One region of the Nitratireductor sp. ATLC21 genome, then DNA from elsewhere that is predicted to be linked to it. Evidence: predicted binding sites of a transcription regulator. Region 1 holds the regulator's gene; each other region holds the start of a gene.

Region 1 (4,301 bases):
CATCAACCGTTTCGTCCGGCAGGACAACTTCGATCTTCACCTTTGGGAGAAAGTCGACGACATATTCTGCCCCGCGATAGAGTTCGGTGTGCCCCTTCTGGCGCCCGAACCCCTTCGCCTCGATCACGGTTATGCCCTGAAGGCCGATTTCCTGAAGGGCTTCCTTCACTTCGTCGAGCTTGAAGGGTTTGATGATCGCTTCGACCTTTTTCATGCCTTAGTGGCCTCCAAATGAGTTCAGGAACGGTGATCCCGCGCCCCTTGTTGTTCCGGTTCGAATAAAGCACGAAACATGCCAACTCCAATGAGAGCCTTGCATGAACCGTGCCAATCGCTGCATTGTGTCCGCCGGATGCTACAATCGCACGGGTTTTCAGGCAGCGACATGTTGCGCGCTCACCTTTGAAAATCATCAAGGGACACATGTGGAGCGCGGCACAGTTTGAAGCCTGCTTAAAAAATATGCAATGCGCTCAATAAAACGGCAGCGAGTGATGCATTTGGAGATCGTTACGCCTGAAGAGATGGGCAGGGTGGACCGCGCTGCCATCGCTGATGGGCCGCTGGCCGGTTATTGTCTGATGCGCCATGCGGGCGCGGCGGTGGCAGGTGAAATCCTGGCTCGCTATGCGGAAGCAGAAGGCGTTTTTGTCCTTTGCGGTCCGGGCAACAACGGCGGTGACGGCTATGTCGTTGCGCGCCTGCTGGCAGAACGAGGCCTCCGTGTCCGCGTTTTTGCCGAGGCCAAACCGGTCGCGAGCGGCGATGCGTCGCGCGCGCTTGAGGATTGCCCGGTTGAGGCAGAGCCATTCACCGCTTTCCAACCCACGCCAGGATGGATTGTGGTGGATGCGTTGTTCGGCGCAGGCCTGAAACGCCCGCTTGAAGGGAGGGCAGCCGAGATTGTCGCCAGGGTAAGCAGCAGTGGGCTGCCTGTGGTCGCCATCGATCTGCCTTCCGGCGTTTGCGGGGTATCCGGAAAGCCACTCGGTGCCGCCCTCTCGGCGGAAGTGACTGTCACCTTTTTTCGCAAGAAGCCGGGGCACCTCCTCGTGCCGGGACGGCAAATGTGCGGTGACCTTGTCGTTGCGGATATCGGCATCGCAGACAGCGCGCTTGATACAGTTGGTCGAGCACTTTGGGAGAACCAGCCTGCTTTGTGGCGGGAAGCCGTGCCGAAGCCCTGTGTCAGCGCGCACAAATATTCGCGCGGTCATGTGGCCGTAATTTCTGGTGGGGCAACCTCGACGGGTGCGGCTCGGCTTGCCGCGCGGGCAGCGGCGCGTGCGGGGGCAGGGGCCGTGACGATGCTTTCGCCCACGAACGCGCTTTCGATAAATGCGATGCATTTGACATCGATCATGTTGCGCAAGGCCGACACCGTCGGCGAGTTGCAGGCCTTCCTCGCCCACCGCTTACCCTCCGGGGTGGTTCTGGGACCAGGAGCAGGCACTGGAGAGCGAACGCGCAGTTTCGCACGCGCGCTTCTCCATCAGGCCAATGACGCAAGCGGGTTGGTTTTCGATGCTGACGCCCTCACGGCCTTTAGCGACAAGCCGGATATGTTTTTCGATATGATCAAGGGTTCCGCCGCGCAGGTCGTTCTCACGCCGCACGAAGGGGAGTTCTCCCGACTGTTTCCAGGCCTGGAGGACGCGCCAGCGATTTCCAAAGTGCAAAGAGCGCGGGAGGCGGCAAGACGGTCCGGGGCGACGATCGTGCTCAAGGGGCCTGATACGATCGTTGCGGCGCCCGACGGGCGAGGGGCAATCAATGCCAACGCTACGCCACATCTGGCAACGGCCGGATCAGGCGATGTCCTGTCAGGAATTGCCGCAAGCCTTCTGGCTCAAGGGATGCCGGCCTTTGAGGCAGCGTGCGCTGCTGTTTGGATTCACGCAGAATGCGGTCGGTCATTCGGACCCGGTCTGATCGCCGAAGACCTGCCTGAAATGCTGCCGAAGGTGCTGCAGGGACTCACTTGAGAAAACGCTCTCTGGCCCTCGTCAGTTGGCCCTTGAGCCTCTTGTCGAATTCATGAACAGCAGCTTGGGCATGCTCCCTCGACGCCGGGTCAATAACGGCGCATCAACCCCACCAGACGCCCCTGGACCTTCACCCGGTCGGGGCCGAATATCCGTGTCTCATACGCCGGATTGGCAGCCTCAAGGGCGATCGATGCTCCCTTGCGACGGAAACGTTTCAAGGTCGCTTCTTCCTGATCGACCAAAGCAACCACAATCTCGCCGGGGTTGGCAGTCTGCGTCTCGCGGATGATGACGGTATCACCATCAAAAATTCCCGCCTCGATCATCGAATCGCCTTTGACCTCCAACGCGTAGTGATCGCCTCCACTCAGCATGTCTGGAGGCACGGCGATGGAATGGGTCTGGTGCTGGATGGCATCGATCGGAACACCCGCAGCGATGCGCCCCATGACAGGCACGGAAACGACACCGGCGAGAGCATCGTCATTGCTGGCTGACGGTTTGGGCGGGGCAGGTGGCGCTTTGCCGAGGCTGCCTTCGATAACGCTTGGAGAAAATTTGCGTGCGCCCGCATTCAGGCCCGGCGCAATCGAATCGGGCAGGCGCAACACCTCGAGCGCACGGGCGCGATTAGGAAGGCGGCGGATAAAGCCACGTTCCTCCAGGGCGGTGATCAACCGGTGAATGCCAGACTTGGACGCAAGGTCCAGCGCCTCCTTCATTTCATCGAAGGAGGGCGGGATTCCAGTCTCCTTCAAGCGCTCGTGAATGAACAGGAGAAGTTCGTGCTGCTTGCGGGTCAGCATGGTCGCCACCGAGAATCAGTTAAAAACAAAACCAGAACATACTGTATATGTTCCAGTTGTGTTCCGCAACTGCCGGTATTTGCTTCTCATTTAGGCGCTATGGCGCGTCAAACAGAGCCTTTGCGCCATCCGCTACGAACTGAACGGCGAGAGCAGCCAGTATCACGCCGAGAAGTCTGGTCAGGATCGATCGTCCGGTCTCGCCCAGAAAACGGTCGACGCGCTCTGCGAGTGTAAAAACCGCATAGGTGATGCCGATCGTCGTCAATAGAATTGCCAGCAGTGCGGCGGTTCCGCCAAGGCCGCCGAATGAGCCGGAAAGAAGCACGGTGGCAGAAATAGCGCCGGGGCCGGCAATCAGAGGTATGGCCAACGGAAAAGCTGCGATGTTTCGGATCATGTCGCGCGTGATGGCGCGTTCGGCGCTTTTTTCATGCCGCTCCTGGCGGCGTTCGAATATCATTTCGAAGGCGATGAAGAAGAGAAGCAGGCCGCCTGCCACACGGAAAGCAGGCAGGGTGATCCCGAAAATGGAAAGTATCGCACTGCCGGCCACGCCAAAGAGTGCAAGGACTGCGAAACCGATGATTGCGGCGCGAACTGCGACCTGATTCCGCTCAGATCGGTTCATTCCGACCGTCAACGCCAGAAAGAGCGGTGCCAGACCCGGTGGATCCACGGTCACGAGCAGCGTGACGAATGCGTTGAACAAGGTCTCGTAACCTGCCATCGGGGCCTCCTTTCAAACTGTCTAACCCAGTTGGGAGGCTCCAGAAAAGCTCTGATTGCGACGCTGTGCGCGTGTGCTGCGTCAATTTGTCTACGACACCATTCACAGACCAGCCATATGCGTCTGAAATCGCGTTGGATTTCCTTGGCTTCCGTCACTGCTCCGATTGGAGAATCAACGGCGCTTCATATATAAGAAGTCAGTGATTCCTTATTCTGTGTGTGACTCGATTTGACTGACCAGACAACGCCGACCGGATCGGACGAGCCCGACGATATCGAGCCGATTTCCATCATAGAGGAGATGCAGCGCTCCTACCTCGATTACGCGATGAGCGTTATCGTGAGCCGCGCTCTGCCGGATGCGCGCGATGGTTTGAAGCCGGTGCATCGGCGCATTCTCTACGCGTCGCATGAAAGCGGTTATCACTGGAACCGCAAGTATGTGAAATCGGCACGTCCGGTCGCCGATGTGATGGGTAAGTATCACCCTCATGGCGATGCGGCGATCTACGATGCGCTCGTGCGCATGGCGCAGCATTGGTCCATGCGTTTGCCGCTGATCGATGGTCAGGGCAATTTTGGCTCAATTGACGGCGATCCGCCGGCGGCCATGCGCTATACCGAATCGCGGCTTACCAAAGGCGCTCACGAGCTTTTGGAAGACATCGATAAGGAAACGGTCGACTTCCAGGACACGTATGACGGTTCCGGCAGCGAACCCAAAGTGCTGCCGGCGCGCTATCCGAACCTTCTGGTCAATGGTTCCGGTGGTATC
Region 2 (4,301 bases), 360 kb from region 1:
GGCGCAGGCATCGGCGCGCTGGCCGGTGGCGCGGTCGGCTCTTACATGGATCAGCAGGAAGCGCAGTTGCGTGGCCAACTGCAGGGCACGGGCGTGAGCGTCACCCGCCAGGGCGACTACATCATCCTCAATATGCCTTCCAACATCACCTTTGCTACCGATTCGGCCAACATCCAGCCGGCCTTCTACTCCACGCTGAATTCCGTCGCTTTGGTTCTCCAGAAGTACAATCGCACGCTGGTGGACGTTTTTGGTCATACCGATTCCACGGGCGATGCGAATTACAATCTGGAGCTTTCGCAGCGCCGCGCGGGAGCTGTCGCGAATTACCTTATCGGCCAGGGCAACAGCAGCCAGCGTTTCGCGATTATCGGTCAGGGCGAATCCCAGCCGATCGCCTCCAACGCCACGCCGGAAGGTCGCGCAGAAAACCGGCGTGTGGAGATCAAACTGTCGCCGCTTACCGGCGCCTGATCCCTCCCGCACACTGCAAAAAAAAGCCGCCGGCGTTTGCTGGCGGCTTTTTTCATTGCGGGCCATGCTATCCGGCGGCCATCGCTTTGGCGATGCCTGCCGCCAGCCGCGCATTGTTCTTCACCAACGCGATATTGGTCACGAGGCTTGCCCCGTCTGTCAGTTCCAGAATACGGGCCAGAAGGAACGGTGTCACATCCTTGCCTGAAATGCCTTTTTCATCGGCTTCGCGTTGAGCCGTAAGAATGTATCCAGCCATCGCATCTGCGGGGATTTCGTCCTCTGCCGGGACCGGATTGGCAATCAACATGCCGCCGTTGATGCCAAGCGCCGTGCGGGTCGCCTGAAAGCGCGCGATTGCCTCTGCACTGTCAAGACGCAATGGAGCGGGGTAGGGTGAATGGCGCGACCAGAAGGCTGGCACTGTGTCAGTGCCATAGGTGACCACGGGAACGCCGCGGGTTTCCAGCACCTCCAGCGTCTTCTCGGTGTCGAGGATCGCCTTCGGCCCCGCGGAAACGACGATGACGGGCGTCCGCGCCAGTTCGTCAAGATCGGCCGAGATGTCGAAACTCGTCTCTGCACCCTTGTGAACCCCACCGATGCCGCCTGTGGCGAAAACGTGAATGCCGGCCATGTGCGCGGCGATCATCGTTGCGGCCACGGTTGTGCCCCCACTTTTGCCCTCGGCGATGGCAAAGGCGAGATCGGCGCGAGAGAGCTTCATTGGATCTGTCGCCTGCGCCAGGGCCTCGCGTTCCTGCTCCGAAAGGCCGATTTTCAGGCGCCCGTCCACCACCGCAATCGTGGCCGGTATCGCGCCTTCCTGGCGGATCAGCGCTTCCACGTCTCTGGCCATTTCATTGTTGCGTGGCCAGGGCATGCCATGGGTGATGATGGTGCTTTCCAGCGCCACCACCGGCCTTCCTAGGGAAATGGCTTCGGCGACCGGCGCATGGACATCGATAATGTTGTTGGAACGCAAGGGGGAACTCCTTTATGAAACAAGACGCGGGGCTGGCACCCGCGCAAGCGCCGCTTTGAAGGCGGTATGATCGAATTCAGGCGCTGCCGAGGCAGAGGCAATTGCGAGCCCGGACGCGGCCACGCCCTCGCGCGCGGCCTCCTGCAGGGGCAGTCCACGGACCAGCGCCGCAACACTTGCACCAGCCAGGGCATCGCCGGCGCCGGTCACATCCACCACATTCTCTACCCGTGGCGGGTCGATCTGCCACTGGTTTGCGGACGTGAAGACCGTCACGGCACCGCCGCCCTCGGTGATGACGCCGGCGCGCAAGCCTGAAATCTGAAGTGTTTTTGCGGCCTGAAGGATGGGGGCTGCGGATGGAAGCCCAGCCAGCCCGCGCGCCTCCCGCGCATTCATGAATAGTGCAGAGAGTTCGGAAAAATGGGAGCTCAACCGTCCGGCCTTTGCCGGCGAGACTGCAATTGCATAAACGGGTGCTGCTCCACGGATGGAGACCAGCTGCGCCAGCGCTTCCGTGGGGAGATTGGCATCGCAGAGTATGGCATCGGACGCAGCCGCGGCCTGCCGTATCTTCGAACGCCGCAACTGCTTGGCGAACGCCGTATCATAGAGGGTCATGTCCGCAAGGCCGGTGATAAGCTCTCCATCATGATCGAGGATCGCCGTGTAGCTCGGTGTCACGCGGTCGAGAAAGGTCGCCGAGAGGTCTTCGAAGCCGGCGTCCTCAATGGCGCGTGCCACCGTCTCGCCCGCCGCATCCCCGCCACGCAGGGAAAGGAGTGACACGGCCATACCGCGCCGGACTGCCGTGCGCGCGGCATTAAATATGCCCCCGCCGACGTCTTCGCGCATCCATCCGGGGTTGGAGGTGGCGGGGATATGCGGTGCGTCAAGGCGTCCGCGACGGTCCATGTGGGCACCGCCGACGGCAAGCAGACGCGGTCGCTTGGTAGCGCTCATAGGGGCGCTTTCCGAATCGCCTGATGCGGGAATGCTCCTCTGCTCTCAAGCCAGGCGCCAGGTGTGTGCATCAGGGCAGTGATTGTGATCTTGTGCGCACAAAAATAGAACAAATTGTATTTATGTATTTTTATCAATGCTCTAATGCCTATTGCAAAAAGAGAACAAAAAGGGTACAGATGGCTATCGCGGATTTGGCGGAACCGCCTCCATTGACCTCGAAGGGGTGTTGTATCATGGCTCAGAATTCATTGCGGCTTGTAGAGGATAATTCGGTGGACAAAACCAAGGCTCTGGATGCGGCGCTATCGCAGATCGAACGTGCCTTCGGCAAGGGATCGATCATGCGGCTCGGCGCCAATGATCAGGTGGTCGAGATCGAGACCATCTCCACCGGGTCGCTGGGCCTCGATATTGCACTGGGCGTCGGCGGACTGCCACGTGGCCGCATTATCGAGATTTACGGTCCGGAAAGCTCCGGTAAGACGACGCTGGCGCTCCATACGGTCGCTGAAGCGCAGAAGAAGGGCGGCATTTGCGGCTTCATCGATGCCGAGCATGCGCTTGATCCCGTCTATGCCCGCAAGCTGGGTGTGGATCTGGAAAACCTTCTGATCTCGCAGCCCGACACGGGAGAGCAGGCGCTCGAGATCTGCGACACACTCGTGCGTTCCGGAGCGCTGGATGTGATTGTCGTGGACTCGGTTGCGGCCTTGACGCCGCGCGCCGAAATCGAAGGTGAAATGGGTGATTCCCTGCCGGGCATGCAGGCCCGACTCATGAGCCAGGCGCTGCGCAAGCTCACGGCCTCCATCTCCCGGTCGAAGACCATGGTGATCTTCATCAACCAGATCCGCATGAAGATCGGTGTCATGTTCGGTTCGCCGGAGACGACCACGGGCGGCAATGCGCTAAAATTCTATTCTTCGGTGCGTCTCGACATTCGCCGTATCGGTTCGGTCAAGGATCGTGATGAGACGGTGGGCAATCAGACCCGTATCAAGGTCGTGAAGAACAAGATGGCCCCGCCCTTCAAGCAGGTCGAGTTCGACATCATGTATGGTGAAGGCGTATCCAAGACCGGCGAGTTGATCGATCTCGGCGTGAAGGCTGGCATTGTCGAGAAGTCAGGCGCCTGGTTCTCCTACAATTCGCAGCGTCTGGGGCAGGGGCGTGAGAACGCCAAGCAGTTCCTGCGTGACAATCCAGAGGCGGCGCAGGAGATCGAATTGGCTCTGCGGCAGAATGCAGGCCTGATTGCCGAGAAGTTCCTTGATGATACCGGACCAGGCGACCAGGACGGCGGCGACGCCGAGGAGTAGCACCGCATTCTCGCTGACCCTGACAATCTGCAGGGCCGGCGTGCTTTAATCCGATGAAGTCAGGACACCGCCACCTGTTGGCGGTGTTTTTTTGTCGGCCTCGGTTGCTTGCCTGATTGCGTCCTGACGGGATTTCTGGACAGGCTTGAGCGCTGACGTTAAAAGGCGGGCTTCTGTTCCCCGCTTGTCTGGGCGGGCTTCTCGCAAAGGCTGAATCATGAGTGGCGTCAACGACATCCGGTCGACCTTTCTCGACTATTTCAAGAAGAACGGACACGAGATCGTGGCTTCTGGCCCGCTTGTGCCCCGCAACGACCCGACCCTGATGTTCACCAATGCGGGCATGGTGCCGTTCAAGAACGTGTTTACCGGCCTGGAGACGCGGCCCTATGACCGCGCGGTCACCGCGCAGAAATGCGTGCGCGCCGGGGGCAAGCACAACGATCTGGACAATGTCGGCTATACAGCCCGCCATCACACCTTCTTCGAGATGATGGGCAATTTCTCCTTCGGCGATTACTTCAAGGACCGCGCCATCGAGCTTGCGTGGAACCTTG
Region 3 (4,301 bases), on a different contig from region 1:
AGACAGATGCAACGGAGACACTGACGGCCATCTCGATAATGGCTTCGAACAGCCGGTCGCGCGCCTCGGCGGAAAGCCGTTTGGAATCGTCCAGCCCGTCGGGAAGACGGTTCGCGTCGAGAATGACGGCGGCGGCGACCACAGGGCCTGCCAGCGGACCGCGGCCTGCCTCGTCGAGCCCTGCCACAGGGGCCAGACCCTCGCGCAGGAGCGCGGCCTCCATCTGGAAGTCGGGGCGAACGGGCAGATCAAAAAGAGTGGGAGAATCGGAACGCGTGCGAGCCATAGTGCGGCGATGCTCGCATCGCTTCCGATTCTCCGCAAGGGCCTCCCGGCAACGAGGGGGCGGATGGGCCGGGAAGCAACCGTCGGCTACGGGGATGCAAAGCCGGACGGGAAGGGTGTGCTGCCGGAAACGGCGCCGTTTACGCAAACAGGGCGCCGCTCCGATGCGTCGATCTGCGATGCCGAAGCAGGAGGCGGATCGGGCAGGGCGCTGTCAAAGCAGCATGAGCTGTTCGCCTCCCGGCTGCGGCTGTTTGAACAGGTCCGTTCTCAGCTTGCGCTTTTCCTGATTGAGCCCGAGCCGCTTTGCCGCGATCTCGAAGCGCCGGCCGATCTGCCAGGCATAGGGGCCGGTGCCCTTCATCCGCTTGCCCCATTCGGCGTCGTAATCCTTGCCGCCGCGCATGGAGCGGATCAGGGAAAGAACGTGGCGATAGCGGTCGGGCGCATGGCGCAGAAGCCATTCCTTGAAAATGGGGCTGACCTCGAGCGGCAGGCGCAGGATGATATAGCCCGCCTCGCGTGCGCCGGCAGTGGCGGCGGATTCAAGGATGCGCTCGATCTCGCAATCGGTAAGGCCGGGAATGACGGGGCCCATCATCACGGAGGTTGGGATGCCGGCGTCGGTCAGCGCACGGATGGCTTCCAGCCGCCGCGAGGGCGTTGCCGCGCGCGGTTCCATGGTACGCGCCAGCTTGCGGTCCAGCGTGGTGACGGATAGCGCAACCTTGGCCAGCCCGTTCTCCGCCATACGGGAAAGAATGTCGATATCGCGCATGACGAGCGCCGACTTGGTGACGATGCCGACCGGGTGTCCGTGCGCCTCAAGCACTTCGAGAATCTCGCGCATGATGCGGTATTTCTTCTCGATGGGCTGGTAGGGATCGGTGTTGGTGCCGATGGCGATGGTGCGCGGCTGGTAGCCGGGTTTGGAAATCTCGCGTTCCAGAAGCCGGGCGGCATCCGGCTTGGCAAAGAGCTTCGCCTCGAAATCGAGCCCCGCCGACAGACCCATATAGGCGTGAGTGGGGCGGGCGAAACAATAGACGCAGCCATGCTCACAACCGCGATAGGGATTGATGGAGCGGTCAAAGGAAATATCGGGTGAGGTGTTGCGCGTGATGATGGTGCGCGGCCTCTCCACCTGAACCTCGGTCTTGAAGGGCGGCAATTCCTCAAGCGAGCCCCAGCCATCGTCAAAGACATGGCGGGAGACCGGTTCATAGCGACCTGACGGGTTGATGCCCGCGGCCCGGCCCCGCCGGCGCTCGGAATCGATGCGAATGCCCGACCGGTCGATCACCGTGTTGGCTGTCGCGGCCCCGCCGCCATTGAAGGCGGCTGCATCTGCTCTCACAATCTGTTCCATGGCTTGCTCCATGACTGAGCGATTTCGCTGACTTTCCAGGACGCGGGGACTAAAGCGGAAAGCAGAATCAGCGTCGCTGCCGATGAATCTATTCCTATTCGATGAATGAGAACAAAGCAAGAACTTTTGGCAAAATCGAGGCGCGCGAGTTTTCCACAGGCGTGCAAAAGGGTTCGCGGGAATGGTGCCGCAGTTTTCAGAGCGGTTCATCGTTTCACGGAAACGCTGCTCCGCTCTATCTGTCTGTTTTTCCGCATTTGTGCGGACGTCAGGTGATTCCACCTGACTGCAAAATGCTTCAGCTTTTCAGGCTCAGGAAAGGATCAGGCGGACTTGCCGCCGCCGCGTTTCAGATGCTCGGCAAGGCGCGGCATGATTTCCACGAAATTGCACGGCATGTGCCGGTAGTCGAACTGGTCTTTCAGGATACCGTCCCAGGCATCGCGGCAAGCGCCGGTGGAGCCGGGCAGGACAAAGACGAAGGTCTGGTCGATGAGCCCTGCGGTGGAGCGCGACTGGACGGTGGAGGTGCCGATCTTCTCGTAGGAGATGCGGTGGAAGACCTGCGAGAAGCCATCCATGCGTTTGTCGAACAGCGGTTCCAGAGCCTCTGGCGTCACGTCGCGCCCGGTGAAGCCGGTGCCACCCGTGGTGATGACGGCATCGACCCCGGGATCGGCGCACCACAGTTTGACGGCCATCTGGATGGCCTCGATATCGTCTGCCACGATCTTTCGATCGGCGAGCGTGTGGCCGGCCTCATCGATGCGTTCGGCAAGGGTCTGGCCGGAGCGGTCGTCTTCAAGGCCACGCGTGTCGGAAACGGTCAGCACCGCGAAGCGGACGGGAATGAATTCACGCACGGGCGTGCTGGACATGAGCGTTCTCGGCTTGCGTGGGAACGGGGGAGCGCGTTTCGGTGGCGAGGACAAACCAGTCGGGATGGCGCTCTTCAAGAAGTGCCGCTGCCTGATCCGCCTCGGGCCGGCTGGAAAAGACGCCGAAGCACGTGGCACCGGAGCCGGACATGCGGGCGAAAAGCGCGCCGGCTCGCCTCAGCGCATCGCGCGCATCCTCGATCTGTGGCACGAGCTGACAGGCAGGGTCTTCAAGATCATTGCGCGCCTCCTTCAGCCAATGGGCGGCAGACACCGTGTCGGTGAATGCGCCGAGGGGCGAGAGGGGGGGATTGTCGCGCCGCTCAAGCCTGGAAAACACCTCGGGCGTGGAGAGCGGGATGTTGGGGTTCACGAGAACAAGCGGCAGAGCGGGGAAATGCGGCAACTCCTCAAGCGCTTCGCCAATGCCGCGCGCAAGGAGCGGCTTCGATGACAGGCACATGGGGACATCCGCGCCAAGGCTGAGGCCGAGTTTTGCCAGCGTAGCCTCGTCGATGTCGATCTGCCAGTGGCGGACGAGAAGTCTGAGCGCGGCTGCCGCATCGGCCGAGCCGCCACCGATGCCGGAGGCAACAGGCAGGTTCTTTTCAAGGTGCAGATGAACGGGCGCGCAGGCTCTCTCCCCGAATGTTTCGCGCAGAAGATCGCGGGCGCGGGTGACAAGATTGGTCTCGCCGATCGGGACATGGGCGGCGAAGTGGCCGGAAACGAAGAAATCGTCTTCCGCCCCGTCTTCCACCTCGAGCAGGTCGCCATGGCTGGAAAAGGCGACAAGACTGTCCAGCAGATGATAGCCATCCGCGCGCCGTCCGGTGACGTGCAGCGCCAGATTCACCTTGGCGGGGGCGATCATGCTGTGCATGCTTCTACTCAGGTATCAGTCTTTGGCGACGCGGTATTCGCCGGTCTTCGGGTCGTAGACGAGCGTACCCATGCTGCCATTCGCCGCTTCCCTGCGCGCGCGCCGCGCCTTCGCGGTGACGCGCTCTGCCTCGCGGACGAATTTGCGGTAGCCGACATAGGCCACCACGCCCACCGCGGCAAAGAAGATCAGTTGCGGCATTGTCGATCCTCCGGTTTCGCGCGCGAGTTTAACGCCCGGGCGCGCCTCGTCAAAGTCCAAAACGGCGCCAGAGCGCCTGTTCCTCGGCAGCCTCGATCAGACCCGTGGCGGCATTGCCGGCGATTGCAGCACCCAGATCCGGAATGCTGCCGGCGCTGCTGGAAATGCCGAGCTTGCGCCCGAACAGGCCGCGCGGCTGGGTGATGAGCGCGAGTTTCGTTTTCTTGCCATAGCGCTCCTTCAAAACGGAGCGCATGTCGCCGAGACCATCGACCAGACCGAGATCGAGCGCGCGGGTGCCCGTCCAGAAGGCGCCGGTGAAAAGCTCCGGATCGTCGGAGAGTTTGGCGCCGCGCCGCTCCTTGACGAGATTGATGAACATCTCGTGCATCTCGAGCTGCAGGGCCTTCAGGCGCTCGACGTCTTCCTTCTTTTCCGGCTGGAAGGGATCGAGGATCGCCTTGTTCTGGCCGGCCGTGTGGACGCGGCGCTCGACACCGATCTTCTTGATGAGTTCCTGAAAGCCGAAGCCGGCGGACACGACGCCGATGGAGCCGACGATGGAGGAAGGATCGGCGATGATCTCGTCGCCCGCCGCAGCAATCATGTAACCGCCGGAAGCGGCCACATCCTCGACGAAGATGAAGACCTTCCGGTCTTTCTCCACCGCCAGATCGCGGATGCG

What was found. Region 1 encodes LexA, which represses DNA repair genes until DNA is damaged. Its sites were predicted from a motif close to TGTTCNNNNTGTGTTCNG; they were not measured.
Region 2: the regulator LexA is predicted to act here: its motif matches at 2,583-2,600, upstream of recA (recombinase RecA).
Region 3: the regulator LexA is predicted to act here: its motif matches at 1,762-1,779, upstream of AC2CHD_RS12580 (PA0069 family radical SAM protein).

What each region holds. Positions count from the first base shown of each region.
Region 1 covers NZ_JBXUOU010000001.1:474,049-478,349, reverse strand. The annotation lists gene AC2CHD_RS02370 (P-II family nitrogen regulator) at 1-214, opposite strand, end outside; gene AC2CHD_RS02365 (NAD(P)H-hydrate dehydratase) at 495-1,985, shown strand; gene lexA (transcriptional repressor LexA) at 2,075-2,794, opposite strand; gene AC2CHD_RS02355 (MarC family protein) at 2,892-3,524, opposite strand; gene gyrA (DNA gyrase subunit A) at 3,756-4,301, shown strand, end outside.
Region 2 covers NZ_JBXUOU010000001.1:110,115-114,415, forward strand. The annotation lists gene AC2CHD_RS00545 (YiaD family glycine zipper/OmpA-like lipoprotein) at 1-474, shown strand, start outside; gene AC2CHD_RS00550 (pseudouridine-5'-phosphate glycosidase) at 542-1,459, opposite strand; gene AC2CHD_RS00555 (carbohydrate kinase family protein) at 1,472-2,422, opposite strand; gene recA (recombinase RecA) at 2,659-3,744, shown strand; gene alaS (alanine--tRNA ligase) at 3,962-4,301, shown strand, end outside.
Region 3 covers NZ_JBXUOU010000002.1:1,061,443-1,065,743, forward strand. The annotation lists gene AC2CHD_RS12575 (ribonuclease HII) at 1-286, opposite strand, end outside; gene AC2CHD_RS12580 (PA0069 family radical SAM protein) at 500-1,654, opposite strand; gene moaB (molybdenum cofactor biosynthesis protein B) at 1,978-2,532, opposite strand; gene AC2CHD_RS12590 (4-(cytidine 5'-diphospho)-2-C-methyl-D-erythritol kinase) at 2,510-3,406, opposite strand; gene AC2CHD_RS12595 (hypothetical protein) at 3,431-3,616, opposite strand; gene AC2CHD_RS12600 (S49 family peptidase) at 3,666-4,301, opposite strand, start outside.